2 regions of the Undibacterium sp. RTI2.2 genome follow, and region 2 is predicted to be linked to the other one. Evidence: predicted binding sites of a transcription regulator. Region 2 holds the regulator's gene; the other holds the start of a gene.
What was found. Region 2 encodes FliA, which starts transcription of late flagellar genes. Its sites were predicted from a motif close to CTAAAGTTTNNNNNNNNNNNGCCGNTA; they were not measured.
Positions count from the first base shown of each region.

Region 1: a site for FliA is predicted at 8,000-8,026, ahead of QN395_RS01305 (flagellin). Genes of this name have one in related genera too.

Region 1 covers NZ_JASJXN010000002.1:35,698-48,082, forward strand. Annotated here, with positions in the region: gene QN395_RS01280 (Gfo/Idh/MocA family oxidoreductase) at 1-1,348, opposite strand, end outside; gene QN395_RS01285 (class I adenylate-forming enzyme family protein) at 1,361-2,953, opposite strand; gene QN395_RS01290 (acetyltransferase) at 2,993-3,667, opposite strand; gene QN395_RS01295 (DegT/DnrJ/EryC1/StrS family aminotransferase) at 3,678-4,796, opposite strand; gene QN395_RS01300 (tetratricopeptide repeat protein) at 4,789-7,410, opposite strand; gene QN395_RS01305 (flagellin) at 8,120-9,910, shown strand; gene QN395_RS01310 (flagellar protein FlaG) at 9,998-10,375, shown strand; gene fliD (flagellar filament capping protein FliD) at 10,483-12,385, shown strand, end outside.
Region 2 covers NZ_JASJXN010000019.1:9,791-22,175, reverse strand. Annotated here, with positions in the region: gene flgB (flagellar basal body rod protein FlgB) at 1-387, opposite strand, end outside; gene flgA (flagellar basal body P-ring formation chaperone FlgA) at 668-1,327, shown strand; gene flgM (flagellar biosynthesis anti-sigma factor FlgM) at 1,441-1,752, shown strand; gene QN395_RS11995 (flagellar protein FlgN) at 1,749-2,237, shown strand; gene motD (flagellar motor protein MotD) at 2,578-3,363, opposite strand; gene QN395_RS11985 (flagellar motor protein) at 3,371-4,111, opposite strand; gene QN395_RS11980 (RNA polymerase sigma factor FliA) at 4,093-4,824, opposite strand; gene QN395_RS11975 (MinD/ParA family ATP-binding protein) at 4,831-5,685, opposite strand; gene flhF (flagellar biosynthesis protein FlhF) at 5,678-6,955, opposite strand; gene flhA (flagellar biosynthesis protein FlhA) at 6,952-9,036, opposite strand; gene flhB (flagellar biosynthesis protein FlhB) at 9,033-10,202, opposite strand; gene QN395_RS11955 (EAL and HDOD domain-containing protein) at 10,904-12,085, opposite strand; gene cheY (chemotaxis response regulator CheY) at 12,353-12,385, opposite strand, start outside.

The DNA of each region.
Region 1 (12,385 bases), on a different contig from region 2:
CAATTGAGTCAACGATGCCTTCTTTAATAAAGTCACTGCCATCGTTAAATTTTTCAGGCAGCTTCGATTTTTTTTCTAATAATCTCAGAATGAAAGATTTGATCTCAACGTCAATAGAATTTTCACTATTTAGATTATGGTGTTGATCCGAGACATCCTGCAATGCCGCCAATACTGGAGCAAGCGCCCCGTGAGAACTTCCTACCGTTTGCCATGCGCGTGTTTTTGCTGATGCGACCATTGCCTCGAGAAAATACATTCCCTCCAACGCTAACTCTGCACTAAACACCTCCGTTGAATGCCATTCACCCTTATTCTTAAATAGCTGCAAAGCATCCGCGATATCAGCGTATAAATTGGCAAAGGCTTCAACAAAACCAGCAGGATGTCCCGCCTTAAAACGATTGTAGCGACGTTGATTGGTAACTTCGACACTTGCTGCACGGTCTAAAACCTCACGTCGACCATCTACATAGGCAAGCATCAATTCTTCAGGATGAGATTGCACCCATTCGGCAGAACCCTGATCGCCATAAATACGAATTTTTAAACCGTTTCTATGTCCTAATGCCGATTTACTAAACCATAGCTGGCCTTGAATCTCGCTGGTGTAACGACATAAACAACTCGCATTATCGACAACTCCAGAAAACCAGCCGTAATGGTTTTGATCTGATACTAACTCTAGCGGCTTTTGTTTCGTCAAATAATAAATAATCTGGTGCAAGTGCACCGCTAAATCTAAATGTAAAGTCGGAATATCGCCGTCAGATAAGCGCCAGGACTGTGGCGCTGGCTTATTGCCATGAGCATCTACCCGGATAAAACCTTCTTGCGGCATTTCTGCTTGAAAATGAATCACCTTCCCCAACTTGCCATCAGAAATTCTTTTTGCCAGTTCACGCAACATCGGATAACCAGAGTAGTTATAGGTGACAGCTAAGAACGCATTCAATTCATTGCGTACATCCAGAATCTGACGCGCTTGCTCGCTGCCAACGGCGAGAGATTTTTCACAGATGACAGCAAAACCAGCACGCATACAAGCAATGACACTCTCAGAATGATCTGGCGTCGGCGTTAATATGACGATGGCATCAAGCTGCCCTTTTTCCTTAGCCAGCATGGCTTGCCAAGTATCGTAAAGATGCTCTTTGCTGACACCATAAGCGATCGCTGTCTCATTATTTGTAGACGTATTTTTTGAAAAACATCCTGCCACTAATTGCCATCGTCTATCCATTCCGCTAGAAATGAAGTGGGAATACCCAACTGCAGAGTGAATAGAGCCGCCGATAAAACCTAGTTTTAACGGAGTTGCAGATGACGCTGAAATAGTAGTTTGCATTATTTTTATATCCTATTCGCTCTTATTACCCAGTGTCTGTACTAATTGGAATTTCATGAGCTTTCCCATGCTATTTCTAGGTAACTCATCTACGACAAAAAATTTTCTTGGCTGCTGAAAATCTGCTAAACGTTCACTGCAATAAAAGCGAAGCTGCCTTAAATCAAAACTATCTTTATTGACAGGTACGACAGCAAGCGCAACAACTTCTCCAAGCCGGTGATCGGCAAAAGCAAACGCGGCACTCTCCAACACAGTATCAAACTGTGCGACGACCTCTTCAATATCCGAGGGATAAATATTGATACCGCCAGAAATGATGATGTCCTTAGTACGTCCAAGAAAATAAAGAAAACCGTCTTCATCCAACTTACCAGTATCTCCTGTTTTAAAATAGTCTCCCCACATCGCAGCGCTGGTTAAATCTGGTCGTTTAAAATATCCTCCAAACAACATCGGCGTCTTACAAACAATTTCACCTTCTTGACCTACACCCAATACTTCGCCATTTTTATCAATGATCTTAATATCGACTCCAAGAGCAGCCGTACCTACCGATTGGAGCTTGATCTTGGCAGCAACGCCATCTAAATTTGAGGCGATGGCAATTTCAGATGCGCCGTAACACTCATGAAATTCGCAATCAAACTTTTCTAACAGATCCGCTTTTACCGAATGTTCAAGTAGTGCGGATGAAGAAACAATGCAACGTAAACTAGAAATTTGATTCGTATTGGCGTCACTCTTTTTCATTACGCTTAACTCTTCCGCGATCAATTTCAGTTGCGAAGACACAGCGATCGTAAAAGTCACCAACTCGGTTGCCACGCACTTCAGCCATGTCGTGGCGGAAAACTTAGACATCAACACGCAAGTTCCACCGGTCAATAAAGGGATCAGAACTAGTCTCTCAGCTAAAGAGTGATAGAGCGGCGTAGCGGCTAATGTCTTGTCCTCTTTTGTCACACCATAGATCGCAATTGCAGCAGAGGCACGATTAAATTTAGTCCGCTGAGTCAACACAATGGGCTTGGGATCACCCGTAGAACCAGATGTCATCGTGAGAATAAAGGCATCTTCCGCTAGCGCTAAATTGTTTGGCTGTACCTCCACTGGAATACTGTCCAGCACATGACTTAGTTGTTTCGCATGGTTAATGGCAGTGTCAACACTCAACCACAATCCATCTATTTCCAGCCAATTTAATGTGGATTCTGGTGCATTCGTGGGATCAAATAATGCTCGCAATAAGCTAGCGTTTGACACTACATGTTTTACCTCCGCCGCATCAAAAGCTCGTCGCGCTGCATTCGGCGTCAACGACGTGTTTAAAGGTACTAATACTGCACCAAGATCCGCGGCGACCAACATCAATGCGACAAACTCAATGCAGTTAGGCAAGATCACTCCAATATGATCACCTCGCTTAACATCATTGGTCAACATTCCATGCGACCAGCGACAAACTAATTCACTTAATTGTCGGTAGCTTATTGTCTCGCCCTCACACCAAATCGCTTGTTTTTCGGGTGTGCTCTTGGCATAACTAAAAAATAAGGGCGCAATTTTGGCTGTCGCTGACTCTTCAATATCCGTTTGGAGCAAAGCACCCTCCCAGCGCTGTAATCGTCCAAATCAATTCAATCAACCAAGTAATTGGCTAAATTTAAGAAATGATTGACTTTTTAATTTTAAAAGCTGACCCGCTTCTGACAAATACACCTGATCGTTTTCTGTACTTTTATTGATCAGCGTGTTTGCAGCGATAAAATTTCTAGCCCCGATGTGCACGCCATGACCTACAGAGGAATTAACACCAAAAAAACAAGCTTGCCCGATACGACATCCGCCAGCAATCGCAACACCAGAATTGATCCAGTTAAATTCATCCACATTGCAGTCGTGTCCGATATTGACATTGCTTGAAATAAAAGTACCTTGCTTGATTCTACATCCGGGGTGAATAGAAACATGATCGAGAATCACGCAATTATCCTCAATAATCACATCGTCGTGCTTGGTTACTGAAGCATGGATAAAGCTGGTAAATACATAGCCTTTGTGGATCGCTTCCAGATATTTTTTTTCGCGCAGAGCATTCATATCGACGAAGCCCATTGCCATGATCATGTTGTAATGATCGGGTGCAAATTGCTCTTCTACGCGAGTAAATGGAACTAGGGGTAAACCTAAAAAACTATCCGTATTATCAGCAATACAAATATCGTCCACTGTAAAACCTGCAATATTCATACTATGACGCGCGTATGAAAAAACTAATTTTGCGATCGCCCCATTTCCGTAGATGATTGTTTTCATAAGCTGATCATCAACTTTTAATCAGATCAATAATCCGCTCAATTTGAGACAAATTCAGATCAGGGTAAATCGGTAAACAAATCACCTCACTGGCAGCCTTGCTGGCAACTGGTAGATTAGTATGCAGGGCAGAAGGGATACTACGATACATTGGAAATTCGCTGATCAGCGGATAAAAATAACGTCGCGCATAAATTCCGGAATCACGCAATTTTTGATATAGCTCATCTCTTTTCAGCGGATAGTCTTGCTGAACCAAAATTGGAAAATACGAATAATTAGCAATGTCCTCACCAGCGTCAGGTACGCAATGGATACCAGCAATACCTACCAGCCCGCGCCGATAAGCTCTATCGACTTCCTTGCGCTGTTGCAGCGCATCATCGATACTTTTTAGTTGCAACAAGCCAAACGCAGCATTGATCTCACTCATCTTGCCGTTGATACCTGAGGCCACTACGGTTAATTCATCAACGAAACCAAAATTTTTCAGATGATCAATCCGATTTTTGGTTTTTGCATCGGGACAAATAATAGCGCCACCCTCAAACGTATTAAAAACCTTAGTCGCATGAAAACTCAAGACTGACAAATCACCATAATTCAATACGCTACCGCCTTTACATTGGACCCCAAAACTGTGAGCCGCGTCGTAAATTACTTTTAAATTATAGTCGTCTGCGATCTTTTGTATCCGGTCTACATCGCAAGGATGTCCATAGCAATGCACTGGCATAATCGCAGTAGTTGAGGTTGTAATTGCTGCTTCGATCTTGTCTGGATTCATATTAAGACTAACCGGATCAATATCGACAAAAACAGGTTTAATCCCATGCCACAACAAGGAGTGTGCCGTCGCTACAAACGAGTAAGGCGTAGTAATTACCTCCCCGCAAATTCGCAATGCCTGCAAGGCAGTTAATAACGCCAACGTGCCATTTGCAAACAGACACAAGTGTTTTACACCGAGATAATCACATAGCTCTTGCTCTAATTGCTGATGAAAAGGTCCACCATTAGTCAAAATTTTATTCGCCCAAATTTGCTCTAGGTACGGCATAAATTCCGCTAGTGGTGGCAGCAGAGGTTGCGTAACATAAATTGGGCGTGGTGGCGTGAAGTCACTCATAACTACTCCATTTTTTTGCGACATTCAATTCTGCTTCCTCAACGACAAAAGATTCTGCAGCTAAGCCCTTGCACCATCTCTGCCACATTATTTGCATCGCCCGGTCGAGACCTGCGGCGATAAGCTCAGGCTTAATCAACGGTGAGTTTCTCATCCTATCCCTTAAAGATGCTCTTAGTTGCGCCAATTCGTCCAAATGTTCAACCCAATACACACCCTCTTTAACGAATTCTTCATCATTAGATACGGCGCATCGCTGTAAACCAACATGAGATAAAAGTCCAATACCTGTCCGCGCAGACACGGTAGAACCCGCCTTGGTTAATGTCGGTACGCCCATCCAGAGTCCGTGGAGGGTGGTTGTCCCACCATTGTAGGGAAAAGTATCCAGGCAAATATCAATCTTTTGCAATTGTTTAAGATACAAAGTCATCCCGCACCGGCCAAAAAAGCTTAACCGATCGCGAGAAATCCCTCTGCTAGAGAAAGCATCAATCAAATGCTGAAAACTGGCGTCTTGTGGCATAGCGCCCAAAAACAACTTACTAGATGGCACTACGTTTAATAAGTTTGACCATACTTGAATCACATCATCCGTTATTTTCCCGATTCGATTAAAGCTCCCAAAAGTGACATAACCGTTTGTTAACGCAGGTAAATCATTTACTTCTGGAGATTCAGGCGACGGAGAAAACGGAGCAATCGCAGGTAGTCGCACTAATTTCTCCGAAAAAAGATGATCAAATTGTTCAGACGGCAAGCAGAATCGATCCGTCACAAAATAATCCATCGCACGCAAACCGGTCGTGCCTGGATAACCAATCCAGCTTATCTGAATTGGTGCGGGCTTGCGGGCAAATAATGTCAATCTGTTTAACGATGTGTGCCCTGACAGATCTATTAAAATATCGATTTTGTCGGCAACAATTTGTTTAAATGTCCAATCGTCACTCTTCAGGTGTATTTTTTTCCATTGATGAAAGTAGAATTTCAACTTGGCGGTATCTTTATCATCTTCATCATTATTATAGTAAGCGTGTAACTCAAGAGACTGGTACTTGTGCAGGTGCTCCAAGATCGGACTAATAAAGGTAGCAACGGCATGATTGTAAAAATCACCCGAAACAAAGCCGACTCTTAGAGGACGATCACTGTTTTTATCATTAGCATGTTTTGACCAGGTTGATATCAGACTCGATTCAAAACGCTCACCAAAACGCAAATGCTCCGCAAACAATGCGGTTGGAGTGACATGAGTCGCCTCACTGAGCAAGAATAACAAAGCAGTATTTGCGTAGTGATCCTTGGGATCGAGCTCTAACGCCCTTCGAAGAAATTGTTCTGATTCCTCTATCGGTTCTGCTAATAAAGTGCCTACGACGCCTAAGCATCGGCAAGCAGCGCTCATTTTAGGATTATGAATCAAGGCTTTTCTAAAACAATCTTGGGCATCTAAATACCGACGTTTTTCTAGATACACCGTACCTAAGTTATTGTAAGCCGAGGCAAAATCTGGCTTCAGCGCAATAGCTCGTTGCAGATGATCTGATGCTAGATCTAATTCTTCTAAGAGATGCAGAACTCCTCCCAGAGAATTGTGCGCCTCTGCCATGTCTGGTGCTAGCTTTAATGCCAGCATCGCTTCCGCTTTTGCTTCCTGCAAACGTTCGCTTTGTTTCAGCACATTAGCCAAATTGAGATGTGCTAAAGCAAACTCTGGCTTGTATTGAATTAAAGCCCGAAAACAAGACTCCGCCTCATCGAACTTGGATAGTGCAGCGAGTAAATTACCTAAATTATTGTATGCCTCCAACATCGCAGGATTCAAATTGATCGCTTGTTGGTAATGCTGTTCGGCTGAAGAGAAATTATTCATTTTCGCATACCCGAGAGCCAAATTAAAATGCGCAATCGGATCATTGGGCAAAATGCGTACTGCTTGTTGCATGGCAACTAAAGATGCCTCTTTGCGCTCAAGCTCCAGCAAAGCAATCCCTAAAAAGCGCCAGGCTAACCCATGCCTTGGATTTTTTTTTGTCAGCTTGCGTGCCAGACGCTCCACTTCTGAATAAATACCTTTCTCGTACAAATGAACGAGCTGACCCACTCCTTCAGACGGAATGAAGGATTTTTTTGAAGTCAGAGGTCGCGTCTTTGGGATATACAAATTCGGCAGATTATCTGCTATTGGCGGATCGTTATCCGTTTTTTGATCTGACTCAGAGGCAGTCAGGTGATCAGTGGTATCTCTTAAAAAATGCGCCCGCAAGTTCAGCGCCTCAGCGACAACACTCTCTTCACCTAATGACTTTAAAATTGCGATATAGGACGACCAATATGAGCCAGTCGCCGGAGACGCCTGGATAGCGCGCTCAAAATAAGCCAGCGCATTAAGTTGATCGTCTTGCAAAAGCTTCAATTGCCCGGCCTGGAAATTGGCGTCTGCATGCTCGGGCGCATGCGTCAAGATCAGCTCATAGCACTCCTCCGCCTTCAAAAGATTACCGCTTTGCCTGCACTGCTGTGCCATTGCCATTAGTTGATCTAGCGCTTGAGCTAAAGCTTGCTCAGGCGAAGTGAGTTCACTAAGCTCCACTTCATTTTCACTACTCATGACAAGACTTGGCTCACGTTTGATTTCCTTTTATACCAGTGAAAAAATGATGCTCAGTAAAGCTACCGAATAATTAATAGCCACCGTAAGATATAAGTGAATTTGCGTCGCTGCATGTGTTCGCAATTACTAATGGCGACTGCTCAATCCACAGATACTCCCCCACTATTTTCTTAAAATACACCTTATAGACCAATTAATACCTAGACAACTTTTAATACACCCATAGAGTATTAAATTACGGGGATAAACATCAGCAATAAATTTAAGTGAATTAGCTAAGTTCTCGATGACACAATAATATTGTCATCGCCGGACTGTCTTATACAAATTCTAATAAATGGTCAGTATTAACATTAACAATGGCAAATTGATATTAAAGCTAAGGCAGCGAACTTTGGTTTAACTTTCCAAAACGCCTAAATGCATCGTCAGCAGAATTATTTAGATGAAGATTAGCAAAATTTATAGAAAATTCATCTTGAAAATAAGATCATTTTCACCCTCAAGTAATTCGAATTGATGCCGACTAGCGGGCGAGCAAATAAAACTTTACACCCTAAATAAAATATTTACTTGGGGAAATTCATTAAACTTTTTAAGCATCCGTCCGATACCTGATAACAACGGCGGTCCTGTAGTCTTAACAAGACAGACCAAAGTTTAAGGCCACTCGCCAGTTCAAATAACTTAGGTAAGGAGTATCACCATGGCTTCATATATTAATACCAATATTGCATCGCTCAATGCGCAACGCAATTTGACAACGTCCCAAAACTCCCTCGCGACTTCCTTGCAACGTTTGTCATCAGGCTTACGTATTAACAGTGCAAAAGACGATGCTGCGGGCTTGGCAATTTCTCAACGTCTGACATCGCAAATCGGTGGTTTGAACCAAGCGGTTCGTAATGCGAATGATGGTATCTCTTTAGCGCAAACGGCTGAGGGCGACTTAACGCAAATCGGCAATAACTTACAACGTATTCGTGACCTTGCTGTTCAGGCAGCCAACGGTTCTAACAGCGCATCTGACCGTGCTGCCATTAATAATGAATCCAACCAGCTGATTTCTGAAATCAACCGTGTTGCTGGCTCTTCTAACTTCAACGGCGTGCACTTACTTGATGGTAGCTTTACATCACAAGGCTTCCAAGTTGGTGCAAACGGTACATCAAACGATCAGATCAACATCGCATCCATCGCCAGCGCTAATTCTTCCTCTTTAGGCGTAGGTTCTAACTCTAGTTACTCTACAACACTTGCTGGCAGCACTAACGCGATTGGGGGCCTTAACTCCGGCGATCTGGCCATTAACGGCTTTAACGTTGGCGCAACTAGCTCTGATGGCGTATCCAGTGCAAACTCCAGTGGTAGCGCCATTGCAAAGGCCGCTGCAATTAATGCGGTAAGCGGTCAAACTGGTGTTACTGCCAGTGCGAATGCAACGACTGTGACAGGCACTGCAACTAGTGCTACTGCCGCAATCGCCGCTGGTGATATCAAAATCAATGGTGTCGATATTGGCGCACTCGCGGCGGCAGGCTCTGTCGCAGAACGCGGTGCTCAAGTAACCGCTGCAGTCAATTCAAAAACTAGCCAGACTGGTGTAACAGCAACCTTTGACAGCACGACAGGCGCCGTATCACTAACCGCATCAGATGCTAGAAATATTACCATCACAAAATCTGCCAACGCTGGCGCCAACGATACTAACACCGGTTTAACAACAGGCATTGCTGCTGCAACAGCTGGTATTAAAACAACCGTTGGTACAGTATCGTTGTCATCGACAAGCTCTGCTGGTATTACATTAGCAAATGGTGGAACAGGTACAACAAGTGGCACAACCATCACCGGAACTAACTTCTCACTTAGCGCAGGCGACATCAATATCAACGGTGTCGATATTGGCACCGTTGGCACTGCTGCAACTGCTACAGCGCAAGGTGTATTAATAGCTGCTGCAATTAATGCCAAGACATCACAAACTGGTGTTACCGCCACTAATACAGGAGGTGTTTTAACTCTTGCCGGAGCCCAAAGCGCTGGATTTACTGTTACGACAAAAGGTAATGCAACCCTTGCAAATACTGGTCTTGCAGTAGGTACGACGACAGTAGCTGGAGCTGGTGCCACAGCGTCTGGCTTAACTGCTGGTAACACAGCGGCAACAGCAACGGCAGGCGCAGGCCTCTCTTCACTGGATTTGACCACAGCATCGGGTGCAACGTCTGCTTTGGCAACCATTGATGCTGCTCTGGCATCGGTCAATAGCTCACGTGCGTCCTTGGGTGCGTATCAAAACCGTTTTGCCTCTGCTGTCAGCAGCTTGCAAACAACGGCAGAGAATTTGACTACTTCCCGTAGCCGTATTCAGGATACTGACTTCGCTGCTGAAACTGCTAACTTGACACGTGGTCAAGTATTGCAACAAGCAGGTACAGCGATCTTGGCACAGGCAAATGCCTTGCCACAGGGTGTGTTGGCTCTGTTGCGTTAATCAATGGCAGGGGTTTAACTCTTCATTGAAAAGTGCAATCCCCTGGTCATTTTTTGACCAGGGGAATTTTACTTAAAGGAAACAATCATGGATGCTCTTTCGACTGGTAATCAACTACCATCAGGGCAAACTGTCTCAGATCGTCCCCCATCTGGCAACATCGCCCCGACATCTAATGCCAAGGCAGCAACGCCGCTAGATACATCACTAGCAGTTACTCCTGCGGGCAAAACGCAAGCAACCAGAGAACAGGTTGAGGCTGCGGTGAAAGATATTAATAAATCACTTCAATCTAGTTCACAAGGCTTAGAATTTAGTATTGATCCAGACTCTAAGCATGTTGTGGTCAAACTCATTGATCAGCAGACCAAACAAGTTCTGCGCCAGATACCAAATGAGGAAGTGCTGGAAATTTCTAAGTCTCTGGATAAACTTCAGGGACTATTGATCAAACAAAGCGCCTGAAATGCTAAAAACGTTCAGTTTTGAAATAGGCAGGTAAATCCCCTTCTAAAGTCTGGTTTGCTTTTGCCGATAACTAGATATAGTAGTTTCTTGTAAAGGGGAATCAGGTGTCCATTCAATCCACGGGTATAGGCTCAGGCCTTGATGTTAATTCACTTGTAAGTAAGCTGATGCAAGTGGAAAGTCAGCCGTTAACCAGCTTGGCAACTAAACAAGCGAGTTACCAAGCCAAAGTTTCTGCCTATGGCACTCTGAACAGTGCGCTAAGCTCATTCCAAAGTGCAGTGTCAAATTTAAGCAAGCCATCTGTATTTCAGTCTTTGACTGCCACATCAAGCGACTCTACGATTATATCTGCGACCGCTGCTGCATCAGCTACAGCTGGGACATATAATATCGCGATAAGTCAGCTGGCACAAAGTCAAAGTATTTCCAGCGTGGGTCAGGCTAGTTCTTCAGACGCAATTGGAACAGGCGCATCAACCACGGTGTCGTTCCAGCTTGGTACGATCACTGGCACTGCTACCAACGGCACCTACAGTGGTGCGACGTTTGCACAAGATACAACTCAAACAACGGGTACCATTACTATTGATAGCACGAACAATTCGCTGCAAGGCATCCGCGATGCGATCAATACGGCTGGCGTAGGTGTCACGGCATCGATTGTTGGTGATGGTAGCGCGACGCCTTACCACTTGGTACTCAACTCAAGCAAAACCGGTGTAGCTTCCAGCTTAAAAATTAGTTCAACCGGTGATGCTACGATAGCCAATCTACTTAATTATGACCCGTCGGGAACGCAAAATTTTACTGAAATCAGTAATGCTCAAAATGCCAACCTGAAAGTCAATGGGATAAATATCACCAGCGCGGCAAATACAGTCACTAGTTCACTACCGGGTGTTACTCTCAACTTAACCAAAGTAGGATCAACAACAGTTTCGGTAACGACTAACTCAGGTTCGGTACAAAATGGCGTCAATAGTTTCGTACAAGCATATAACGCTCTCAATGCAACAATTACCAGTCTTACCGCCTACAATAGCAGCACACAAAAAGGTGGCCTGCTATTGGGCGACTCGACAACTCAAAGTGTTCAAAATCAAATCCGTAACTCCCTGTCTGCCTCAGTCAACGGCTTGGGTGGTGGCTTAACTACATTATCCCAAATCGGCGTGTCGTTCCAAAAAGATGGTTCTTTATCACTTGACTCTACAAAGTTAAGCACTGCATTGACGAATAATTTTAGCGATGTAGGAGGTTTGTTCGCTTCTATCGGTAAGACCAGCGATAGTTTGACTAGTGTTGCAGGTTCTACCTCTGCGACAAAAGCAGGGACTTATGCGCTGAACGTCACTCAACTTGCTACTCAAGGCAGCTTGACGGGCGATCTTGCTTTGCCAGCCACAACGACGATTGATCCAAGTACAACTCTGAGCGTAACGTTAAATAATCTGAATGCCAGTGTTGCCATACCTGCAGGTAGTTATACGCCTGCGCAATTAGCTACCGCTGTGCAAACAGCCATCAATACTACATCAGCATTTTCGGCCATCGGATCAACTGTCAAAGCGAGTATCAATAATAGCGGGCAATTAATATTGCAATCGACTAATTATGGTTCAGCGTCTAATGTGGCAATAGCGGACGGTACCGGTACCGGAGCCGCTAGTCTCACTGGAACACAATTAACTGGTACGGCAGGGTTAGACGTTGCTGGCACTCTTAATGGCTCGCAAGTCAGCGGATCAGGGCAAACCTTGACTGGTGTGGTCGGGACGAATACTGAGGGGCTAAAAATACTGGTAGCAGGTGGTTCGGTTGGCGATAGAGGCACCGTCAATTATTCGATTGGATATGCCAGCAAATTGACCAGTCTGCTGAATGGATTTTTGGGAAGCTCAGGAACGATCGCAAGCTCCACTGATGGCGTCAATCGAAGTCTGAAAGATCTCAGCAAACAAACAGACGATCTGAACAGTCGCCTGATCGATATCGAAGCGCGTT
Region 2 (12,385 bases):
ATTGCGCTCCACATCCATATCTACCGTGTTGCCGTCCACGTTGCTCTGTACGGGGTTTCGGTACAATAGCTGACTAGTGCCGGCACTATTTTGTCCGTCAAGATGATTAGGAGATGTTTTTATTAACTCAGCTGAGGATTGATTTACTGTTTGGCTCATTGCATTATTAGCCAAATTGCCATTCTGGTTGACGGCAGCGCCAGTCGATGTTGAAGTGGCTGCATTATTCAATGCATTACTCATCGCGGACGAAAAATCGATATCGCGCGCTTTATAATTGGGCGTGTCAGCGTTAGCGATATTGGATGAAATCAATTGCTGACGCTGCCCTCTGACAGATAGCGCAGTTTCTTGAAAACGAAAATAATCGTCGATTCTGTTAGCCATATTCCCTCCAATTACGATCTGCTTTAGTCCAGTTTTAGCTTGATAACAACGCGATAATTTAAGTAAAAGCAATATCAGCGGCTGTTTAAACGGTTTTTGATGCTTTGCATGTTATCCCCGTAAAGGCAAGTCCAATCGTCTAAAAAGAAGACCAAAATACCGTCTATTCCTCGATTTACTTTCCAAGATAAAACCTACAATTTGATTCAATGCTTCCACCGAGAATCCAATGAAAAAGCGATTAATATCGAGATCAATGCTGGCCATCCTAAGCATAATCTTGAGCACGCAAGTCGTTGCCGAGCCAAACAACGCTCAGCAAAATCCCTTGGCGGTGAGAGAGGCAGCAGAAAACTTTTTAAAAACACAGTCCGCCGGCCAATCTGGCGATGTGCGCATTAGCGTTGGGCCACTGGATAGTCGCTTAAACTTAGCTGCATGCCCTAATTTATTGCCATTTTTACCTCAGGGAAGTAAACCTTGGGGCAAGATTACGGTAGGCGTACGCTGCGCAGAACCAACGCCTTGGATTGTGTATCTCACAGCAAATGTGCAAATTACTGGCGATTACTATGTCACTGCGGGATCTTTGGCGATAGGACATGTTCTGACAGCCTCGGATCTAATCAAAACCAAAGGAGAATTATCAAGCCTACCAAATGGTGTTGTGACAAATCCAGAGCAAGCGATAGGCAGGTCAATAACGACATCCGTCACGTCTGGCACTACATTAAGAGGAGACATACTAAAAAATCCTCCGGTAGTGCAACAAGGACAATCCGTGCGCGTAACCAGTACGGGTAAAGGATTTCAAGTGGCGACTGACGGACAGGCATTAAACAATGCCAGCGAAGGACAAGTAGCAAAAGCAAAGACAATGTCAGGTCAAGTAGTTAGCGGAATAGCCAGAGCTGGTGGGATCATTGAGGTCACCTATTGAATCGGAAATTACCATTTGGAACGATATTTCCTTACTCAAGGTTAAAGTTTAAAATAACGCAGCCGATATACATAACGTAGATGTATATAAATCCGAATAAAGAGGGTAACGCTGTGAAAATTAATGACGCACTACCAAGTACGCCGGCAGTACCAACTGGTACTCAGGTTCGTACTGATCGCTCGCCCGATAAAGCAGAGGTAGCAACGACGCCTTCGCATACGGTGCAGATCTCGCCCCTGTCGACGCAATTGCAGGCTTTACAAAATACTCAGGCTAATAGCGGTGTGTTTGCAACAAAAAAAGTGGAAGAAATTAAGCTCGCCATTTCTGAAGGACGCTTCCAGGTCAACTCAGAAAAAGTAGCTGATGGCTTGCTTGAGACTGTTAAAGATTTATTAAACTCCAGAAAACAATCATCATGAACCTCTCCAGCGCAAAACTACTCCAATTAAATCAATGCCTTGAAGATGAAGTCGTAGAAATGACATCATTATCTGAGTTGTTGAAATTGGAACAAGCTGCGCTAGTTGAAGCACGTGTGAATGATCTAATTGATCTGACTAAAAACAAGAGTCTCATAATAGCAAAAGTGTCAGAATTAGAAAAATTGCGCGCATCAAGCTTAAAAGAATTAGGATTCACTTCAGATAATTCCGGCATGCAGGCATTACTAGAAAAAGCTCCGGCAGAAGTAGAAACATCGAATTACTGGAAAACACTTTTAACAATTTCTGAGCAAGCGCAAGAAAATAACCGCACAAATGGCATTTTAATTAACCGCCAATTCACTCGCAACCAAAACGCATTAAATATACTGCAACAAAATAATCCCGCTGGATCAATGTACGGACCTAATGGTCAGTCCACTGTCAAAAATATGACGGGTCGTGGTGTCGTTGCAGGTTAATTGAACCCAACGACAGTTACTGCGTCAACTCTGGTTTGTCTGCGAAAGTCACAATTAGATAACAATTTTTGATAGCTATATATTGTTTTACAAACTAGGTAGCTTGATATACTCCCCTACCATACCCTCCAAATATATCTTATCGCCTAATAATTATTTGTACGACTAGACTATACTCATAGTGAGTATAGTCTAATCGAGAATGAGTATTTGATCCAGTATTTCACGTTACCTAGCAAAAAAGTAAAATATAACGAGCACGTAGCTGTATTTTTGTGCAAGGCTGATAACTAGTATTGCACTTATACTTGCACTAACACATTACACGCAGATTACAAGCTCAGTTAGTTCTTTTATCGGCAGAGGTAACCGGAACATCAATACCCGATTCCGGCAAAATAGCCAAGATAGTGACAGTGACGCGTCGATTCCTCGCTCTGCCGTCTATAGTGTCATTTGATCCAACTGGCATTTTTGGTCCCTGACCAACTGCAGTCATTCGATTCTCATCGACCCCATTTTCTGTGAACAATCGAACTACGGTGCTTGCACGTACAGCAGATAATTCCCAGTTCGAGGGAAAATTAGTATTTTTGATAGGAAGATTATCGGTATATCCCTCGACCTGAATTGCGTGACTATCTAACTTCAATACAGAAGCGATCGCCGTTAATGCCTGGTTTGAATCATCATTGAGCTTCGCTTCACCAGGGGCAAAAAGCACGCTAGCATTAATTTCTATCGTTACGCCGCGACTAGTCTGAGTTACGCGTACTTTCCCCTCTCTGACCAACGGTTCCAGCACGGCCAAAATATCGCGTGCAATGCCAGTCATTTGCTCACGTTCTTTGCGTAATGGTTCCGCATTTTTGGGTCTGATGATGGGAAGAGGATCTAGCTTAATCGTCGGTTCAACGTCGATATCCCGTTTTACTGATTGCACCAAAACTGCTTTACCGAATGCCCCCGTAAGAGAATTAGACAACACCCGATATTTGCCTTCGTTGACCGATGATATCGCGTACATCACTACAAAAAAAGCAAATAATAAGGTGATGAAATCGGCGTAAGAAACTAACCATCTGTCATGGTTATCATGTTCTTCCTGGTATTTCTTTCTCTTCATGACCAATTTAATTTTTATGGTTTGCCAGGCGCTCTTCGATTACACGAGGGCTATCACCAAGAGCAATGCTATAAAAAATATCTGATAACATCTCGCGCCGGACAACTTCCCGGTGAATAATTTCTTTGAGCTTATTACTAATGGGTAGAAAAAGTAGGTTTGCTAATCCAACACCGTAAATAGTCGCGACAAAAGCGACTGCAATACCACTACCGAGTTTGCTTGGGTCTGTCAGATTCTCCATAACATGGATTAAGCCGAGTACCGCCCCCAAGATTCCTATCGTCGGCGAGTAGCCTCCCGCGGCTTCCCAAATTTTTATTGCTTGTCTTTGCTCCATCTCGTACAAAGAAATATCGACGTCAAGAATGTCTTTTAAGCGGGATGGATCAACACCGTCAATCACCAGGCGTAAGCCTTTGCTAATAAATTGATCTTTACTAGAATCCATGTAGCGCTCAAGACTGAGGAAACCCTCACGACGTGCGACAACACTCCAGATCAAGGCTTCTTGTATAGTTTTTTTACTTGTATCTATTGGCATGGAGATGATCCACCGTAGCATTTTTATGCCACGGATAAACGTGGGCATCCGGCTTTGCAACAAAACAGCGCCAATCGTGCCGACGACAACGATAACAAACGCAGCAGGCTGCACTAAGGAGGATAAGCGTCCACCCTCAATCAGCTGGCCTGAAAAGATGCCGACAACTACTAAGATAAATCCAATTAGGCTAGCCCAGTCCACGCTTTCTCCCTTAACGAAGCCCTGAGTCGGGCTACTGCCTGGCTATGAAGTTGCGATATCCGGGATTCGGATACGCCCATGACGGCGCCTATCTCTTTTAAATTGAGCTCTTGTTCGTAATACAAACCCATGAGTAGCTTTTCTCGCTCGGGCAAACTATCAATCGCGAAGATCACAGCATCACGAAAATCGCCATGCAAAAGATCTTCTAAAGGATCGCCTGAACGATCGTTACAGTAATGATCGAGGAAATGCTCTTTGGTATCTGCATCATGAAAATCTTCGTAATACACGAGTTGATGTCCGCCACTCTCACCCAGCAAATCCTGGTATTCGGCCAGACTCAATTTCAGCAACTTAGCAACTTCCGTTTCTAGCGGTGGACGTCCTAATTTTTGCTGCAATGCGTTCATTGCGTTTTCAATTTTGCGCATGTTTTGGCGCACACCACGCGGCAGCCAATCACTGCTGCGCAATTCATCCAGCATTGCACCGCGTATGCGTTGCACTGCATAGGTTTCAAATTGTGCGCCGTGATTGTCTTCATAACGGTTAACGGCATCTAGCAGACCTATCATACCGGCCTGCACTAAGTCATCAACTTCGACGCTGGGGGGCAATCTCGCTTTTAATTGATAAGCGAGTCGCTTCACTAGTGGAGCATGCTCCGTAAGTAGGGAATTTTTATCTGATTTTCCGCTAGCGGTGTACATAATCAATCAAATTCCGAGACGAATACCTAACTCTGGCAATCCATGTAAACCTAATGTTGAGCGGGCTGTTGATCTTGCGGTCAAGGCAAGCCGCTCAGCTAATTGAGAAAACGCAATAGAGGCACCCGCCAATGGGAATGCATCAATCACCGAACGACCTAAATGCGCTGCTTTTTTCATGTGATCGTCCTCTGGCACGTAGCCAACAAAATGCAAAGGTACTGCTAAATATCGACTAGCTGCTTGTGCCATATTGGTATAAACCAATCGTGCTTCCGGTTCTGTTACACCCGATACTAAAATACCATAAGAACGACGGCCTACGCGGTTATTGACACGTTTAATCAAACCATAAGCATCTTTAATCGTGGCCGCATTGGCAGATACTTGTATTACGACTTCGCTCTCTTCAAATGAAGCTAGCGGGAACGCATCATCGCCATCAATTTCGCTGTCCACAATGACTAAGTCCGCACTGTTTGCAGCAACATCAAAAACACGGGATAAACGCTTAGTATTTTCGGCCGGCAGTCGCGCCAATGCAGTCGCATATTTTGAGAGCATCGTCACAGATAAGCCTGCTGATACAATTTTTACTGCCTCTTGCATTGTACGCCGTTGTCTTGCAACGTCCAACAAGGTCTGCTCGGTATTTGCATTGAGCCACGCGCCAATACTATTGGCCGAAGATCTGGCGTCAACCATCAAGACTTGCTGCCCTTTTCTCGCAAGAGAAGCACCTAAATTAATAAGCATGCCACTTTTTTCTTCGTCACGCAAAGCGGATAAAAACGTGAGCACACGAGGTCTTGGCGCCTCTAACATCCGGCGCAAGCCTTCTGCCTGATCAAAACTAGCCAAAAGACACCTCCCTCAAACCATTATTGGTATTCGCGGCGGAGGCGATAGCCGCATTTGCCATCACCATCGGTAGCTCTTCATCTTGCAATCGATAGGCAGATGTCTCTCGTTTTAATTTGAATGCGCGATCAACCAGGTACTGCTTGTTTGCGATGTGCAAATCCTCAGGCACACGCTGGCCACTGGCGAGATAATAGATATGAAGCTTTTGACGAATTGCGATATCTAACACGCCGCCGATAGTCGCGGCCTCATCAAGCTTGGTCAAAATACATCCCGCCAACCCGCTACCCTGATAAGCCCGAACGACCTCACTGAGTGTCTCGCCTGTAGAGGTCGCGTTTAAACACAATAAGCGTTTCACATTGGCATCTGCACCAGACAACATAGCAACCTGCTCCGTCACCATTTTGTCGCGTTGGCTGACGCCGACCGTATCGATTAATACGGTATGTTTATTTTTTAGTTCAGACAAAGCAATTCGTAAATCAGATTCATCTTTGACCGAGTGCACCATCACGCCTAATATTTTGCCGTAAATACGCAATTGTTCGTAGCCACCAATACGATAACCATCCGTCGTAATCAATGCCAGTTTGGCAGGGCCATGGCGCATCACGCAGCGGGCAGCGAGTTTTGCTGTGGTGGTGGTTTTGCCTACGCCTGTAGGGCCAACCAAAGCATAAACGCCGCCTTTTTCTAAGATTTCGCTCTCATTATTGATGGTAGATAAATTGCGATTTAAGACCGCTTTAATCCAATCCATGCTGCTAGCGACAGTTTCTGAATCTGGCATTTTATCGACGAGATAACGGGACAAGCTTGCACTGAAACCCGTTGCCAGCATCTCCCGCATTACTTCTGTTTTTTGAGGTTGACGCTTTTGGGTATTCGTCCAGGATATCTCCGCCAGCTGCGCTTCCAGCATACTGCGCATAGACCGGATTTCAGTCATCACGTCGGCTAATTCACCGCCACTGACTAAGTTATCTAAGGCGTGTGGCTGAGATTTTGAGAACAGAGGCGATTCGCTGGCTTGCCGTCCCTGTTCAGCCTGCTGTAACCGTGGTGGAAATTTCGCAATCTCTGGGATCGTACGCGAATCCGATGATGTCGCAATTGAACTCATCGTCTCATCTGTCATCGCCAGTATTTCCACTTTTCCATCGACATTACGGTTAGAGAGAATGACCGCATCCGAACCGAGTGCATCCTTCACCATACGAATTGCCTCGCGCGATGTATTCGCTGAAAATTTCTTCACGTTCATAATTGCCCTCCAACCAGGCCGGTAACTCTAATTGTTTTTGTTTCTGGTAATTCTGCTTGCGATAACACTTTTAACTGAGGCAAAGTGCGTCTCAAGAAACGCGACAACAGCGCTCTTAAAGGACCGGGTACTAAGAGAACCGGCGCTAAACCCATCTGCTCTTGATGCTTGGCTGCGGCCTCTGTCTGTGTTGCCAAGGTATCGGCCAATCCTGGCTCAATACCAGCACCATCAGAGCCACTCGTTTGCAATGCTTGCATCAGCAAACGTTCTAACCGGTTATCTAATGTCATGACAGTCAACTCATTGGTGGACGGGAATATCTGCTGCACAATTGCACGACCTAATGCAATACGAACGTAAGTCGTTAGCTCGTTCGCGTCTTGGGTATGCATGCCATGCTCTGACAAGGTTTCGATAATGGTGCGCATATCGCGGATGTGCACACCCTCGATCAAGAGGTTTTGTAATACCTTCTGCAAAATAGAGAGTGGCAATAGTTTGGGCACCAATTCCTCGACTAACTTTGGCGTATCTTTTGCAAGGTGATCCATCAATTGCTGAACTTCATGACGACCTAACAATTCAGCCGCATGCGATGTAATTAAATGGTTGAGATGAGTAGCAATGACAGTACCGGCATCCACTACGGTATAACCCATCGTCTGGGCTTGCTCGCGCATGGCAGCGTCAATCCAGGTTGCAGGCAATCCGAACGCTGGATCTGTAGTAATCGGACCCGGCAAGGTACCAGATACCATGCCAGGATTAATCGCCAGATACTGACCAGTAATTGCCTCACCAACGCCAACCTCAACACCTTTGAGCGTGATCCTATAAGCAGACGGTTTCAATTCTAAGTTGTCTCTGATATGCACAGGAGGCGACAAGAACCCCACCTCTTGCGCAAACTTCTTGCGGATACCTTTAATGCGTCTAAGCAGCTCCCCGCCCTGCCCTTTATCAACTAAAGGAATGAGGCGATAACCAACTTCTAAACCTAAAGTATCTACTGGCAGGATGTCTTGCCATGTTGCTTCTTCCATTTCAGATGGCGCAACTGGCGCTACAACTTGCTCTTCAGGCTTTGCGACGACATCCGATTTTTTGGTTAATAAATAACCGCCACCGATCAAAAGTAAGGCTAACAATAAAAAAGCCACATGTGGCATACCTGGAATCAGACCCATTCCACCAACGATACCACCTGTAATAAACAGCACCTGTGGTTTAGCGAATAATTGGCCTATCAGTTGACCGCCAATATCCTGATCACTGGCAACCCGAGATACGACGATACCTGCTGCTGTTGAAATAATCAGTGATGGGATCTGCGCAACCAAACCATCACCGATCGCCAGCAAAGTATAGTTTTTTAGCGCCGTTGCAAAATCCAGATCATGCTGCACCATACCTACAATTAAGCCACCGACAATATTGATGATAGTGACCATAATGCCTGCCACGGCATCGCCACGCACATACTTACTAGCACCGTCCATCGCGCCATAAAACTCAGCTTCTTGCGCGACTTCGGTACGGCGACGACGTGCTTCTTGTTCTACAATCAGACCTGCATTTAAATCTGCATCAATCGCCATTTGCTTACCAGGCATCGCATCCAATGCAAATCTGGCACCGACCTCCGCAATACGGCCAGCACCTTTGGTAACGACAGTAAAGTTAATAATCGTCAAAATAACGAATACCACAATACCAACTGTATAGTTACCGCCAATCAGAAAATGACCAAAGGCCTCAATCACTTTACCGGCAGCATCTGGACCAGTATGCCCCTCGGTCAACACTACCCGGGTTGATGCCACGTTGAGTGACAAGCGCAACATCGTGCTTACCAATAACACGGTTGGAAACACCATAAAATCTAGTGGCTTGATGGTGTATAAGCTGGTCAGCAAAACAATGATTGCCAAGGCAATATTGAAGCTAAAAAAGACATCGAGCACAAAGGCGGGCAGCGGCAATATCATCATCGACAACATCATGATGATGAGTATCGGTGCAGCAATGGCCTTATTGCTAAATATGCTCATCCAAGCGGGTAATTTAAAACCATTCATGGATTAGCTCCGACGGTATTGGCTGGTTGAGGAGCGTTATTTGGATCAAGTTCGGCAGGAACTGCCAGATCGAAAGGCGCAGACGGCCTGAGGCCACCATGCTGACGGAATGTTTTTAACTGGAAGACGTAAGCCAACACTTCTGCAACGGCGGCGTAAAGTGTTTCTGGGATTTCGTCGCCTAACTCTGTGTGCTTGAACAAAGCACGTGCTAACGGTGGTGCCTCCAGCAAAGGAATATTGTTCTCAGCGGCCAATTCACGAATTTTTGCAGCGACGGCGTCAGCGCCTTTGGCGACCACTCTTGGCGCACCGTTGCTACCATCTTTATATTTTAAAGCGACTGCATAATGCGTTGGGTTGGTGACCACGACATCCGCTGTCGGCACTTCTGACATCATCCGGCGACGTGCCATTTCACGCTGTTGCGCGCGGATTTTGGCTTTAATCTGGGGATTACCATTGGCTTCTTTTGATTCTTGTATAACCTCTTGATGTGTCATTTTGAGCTTTTTGGCATAACTCCACATTTGGTATGGAACATCAATTCCGGCAATCAATACCAAGGCACCGACGATCGATAAAAAACAGATCGCAAGCATGGTTGCCATGTGCGCGCTGCCAGCGGCCAAAGGCTCGGAAGCAAGGCCGAAGATGGCATCTTTTTGATTCATTACGACGATCCAAGCAACCGTTCCAACAATCAGCGCTTTGAGAATTGCCTTAACTAACTCCACACCGGCCTTGGACGAAATCATATTCGTCAGACCAGACAAAGGATTCATACGACTAAAATTAGGTTGCAAGGCTTTAGCACTAAAAAGCCAGCCACCGATTAGTAACGGAGATCCAATCGCAACCAGCATCAACAAACCACCTAGCGGAGCAAAAGCAAGCAACACATCCATCAAGATCATGCCGATGTGAGAAAACAACATATCGTGATCAAACGCCAAAGTTCGCTCCATCGATAATCCATCGATGAGCATATGATTCAACTGTCTGATTAAAGAACCGCCGGACATCCACAAGCCAGCGCCCGCAGCAAGCAAGATCGTGCAAGTAGACAACTCTCTTGAGCGCGGGACATCACCCTCCTCACGCGCCTGCTCTAAGCGCTTGGGCGACGCCGGTTCGGTTCTTTCGAGATCGCTATCTTCGGCCATTACCGACTCCCATCTATTTCTAAGAAGCAAGCAAAACGCTGCTATTACACATTTATACAAGTGTGATTATTGGCGATGTTGCATTCTGTAGATGCGCCGAACAAGTGACGATTTACCCCCTATTTCAGTAAACCAAAAAAAACGGAGCGAGTGAGATGTGACGTAAACTTAGATTTTCAGAAAAGACAGCTTTTTTAAAAGCGACGAAGCACTCTTGATCTGCACGCGCAATAGCGATGGCGTGATTAGAACAAGCAATATTGAAGAGCGGAATCAGAGATAGAACGATGGCTTTTATCTATCGTTCAAATAGTTGAATTAAACGCGAATGCATTAAAGAGGAATTAGAGAAAGAAAATATACTCTCCACGGGTATATTTTATTGTCCAGGTAATCACTGGACAATAGAGCATATTTATCAGAAATGGTGGGGAGTATATTAAATTTAGACTTTCTATTAGACCGCTACCACTTCTTTGCAACCCAGATAGCGTACGGCGCCCAGGGGATTAACGCCATCACGGTTTAAGTACAAACGCTACACCTACAATTGCACCTTTGGCGAACTGCCTTGCGTTGTTCTACTGGAAAATTTTGATTTAAAAAAAGAAGTGTTACAGCTTGCGCGAGATGAGGAAAAACATGGCTCCTCATCTCTGCAATTAAGATATCGTAATTAAGACTTGTTTTGCCTGCCTCTGTTAAAGCGAGGCAATGTTTTTAGCCCAAACTAAAGCCGCAAGATGTGCCGTGTTGACATCTGTTGGTGTAATACGCAGCGACTCTGCTAAAGAGCCAACCAACATACTATTTAACTCACAAGCCTCGGCTAATGCCAAATAAGGGCCATAGCTTCCGCCTCTGGAAATCAGCGCTTCGGTAACAGCTTCTGGTAATTGGATCGTTGATAAAACCTCATCCATAGGCACGCCCAGCAATCTATCCAGCAAAGAGAACATACCGGCAACGAAAAGATTTTCAGCTTCAGATTTGGACATGTGAGGCTGTCCAAGTAACTCTGCAAATCGACCACGGACAATGGCTGTTTCTAATAAAACTGGTGAGTAACCGCTGGTACTTGCGGTCGCCAGCAATACAGATAGCCAGCGATATAAAGGGCTATAACCTAGTATCTGCACAGCATGCTTGAGGGATTGCACTTCTGTACGCAAACCAAAACCAGCAGAGTTGATGTAACGCAATAATTTATACGCTAAAGTAGCATCTCTCTTTACAACAGATTCTAATTGTTGAATGTCAGCGTTTTTCCTGATCATTTCCATTAACTGCAAAATGGTCGTCTGCGCTGTATTTAATCCTTTTTTGTCCGCGCTAGGGCGAGGCGTTAAATGTAGCTTACCAACGAACGACTCTAAGCCAAGCGCAGAGCATGCATCAAAATCCTGCCAAGTTGACACATTGCGAGCAACCATATGTATGGCGGATTGTTTTAACGCTGCATACACCTTTGCCTGAGATGCAAAGTTAGACGCGTTCAACTGGACTTCAATATGAGAAATCTGCATGAAGAAAGATCTCTCCAAGGTGCTCAGATCAGCGCCACGCATACAAATACCATAACCCAAAGCACGTAGTTCTTTTATCGCCTCTAAGGTAGTCGGGTTAGTAAAATCACGTTTTGACAATATCAATACCGTGTTTTTAGGTGGTAATAATTTCAGGCCGTCGGTAAGCAATAGTTCTGGCGCTGCCTCTAAAAATAAGACGCTATCTCCTAGTAAAAATCCAGTTTCTTCATCGTTCAAATTCTCAGCAACAAACTCCATCAAGGAATCCAGATCCTGAATACTCATTGGCGCAGATTGACTTGGACTTTGCCAAGATAACTGGAAGCCGATAACGCGCTGTTTGGGATCAAGCAACGGCTCTCTTACAATGAAATTAGCGTCACTCATAAGGCACAATAGGTATAGTGGAATTAAACAGAAAAAAAGATACAAGATTCAGTAATTAAAAAGCAACGCTATCAAGCAATTCTTACACAGCTCGTTCAGGTAACTAAGCTTAGACGATGACGGCTGTCATGCAACAGCCTGGTCATATTAACGACTTTGGTACAGAGCTCATTTTATGGAATAGTGTTGTCCATATCTACACTCATATTTACTTCTTAATAAATACAAGTTCTGCTATGCAGGCTTTCCTAATTTTTCAAAAATTTT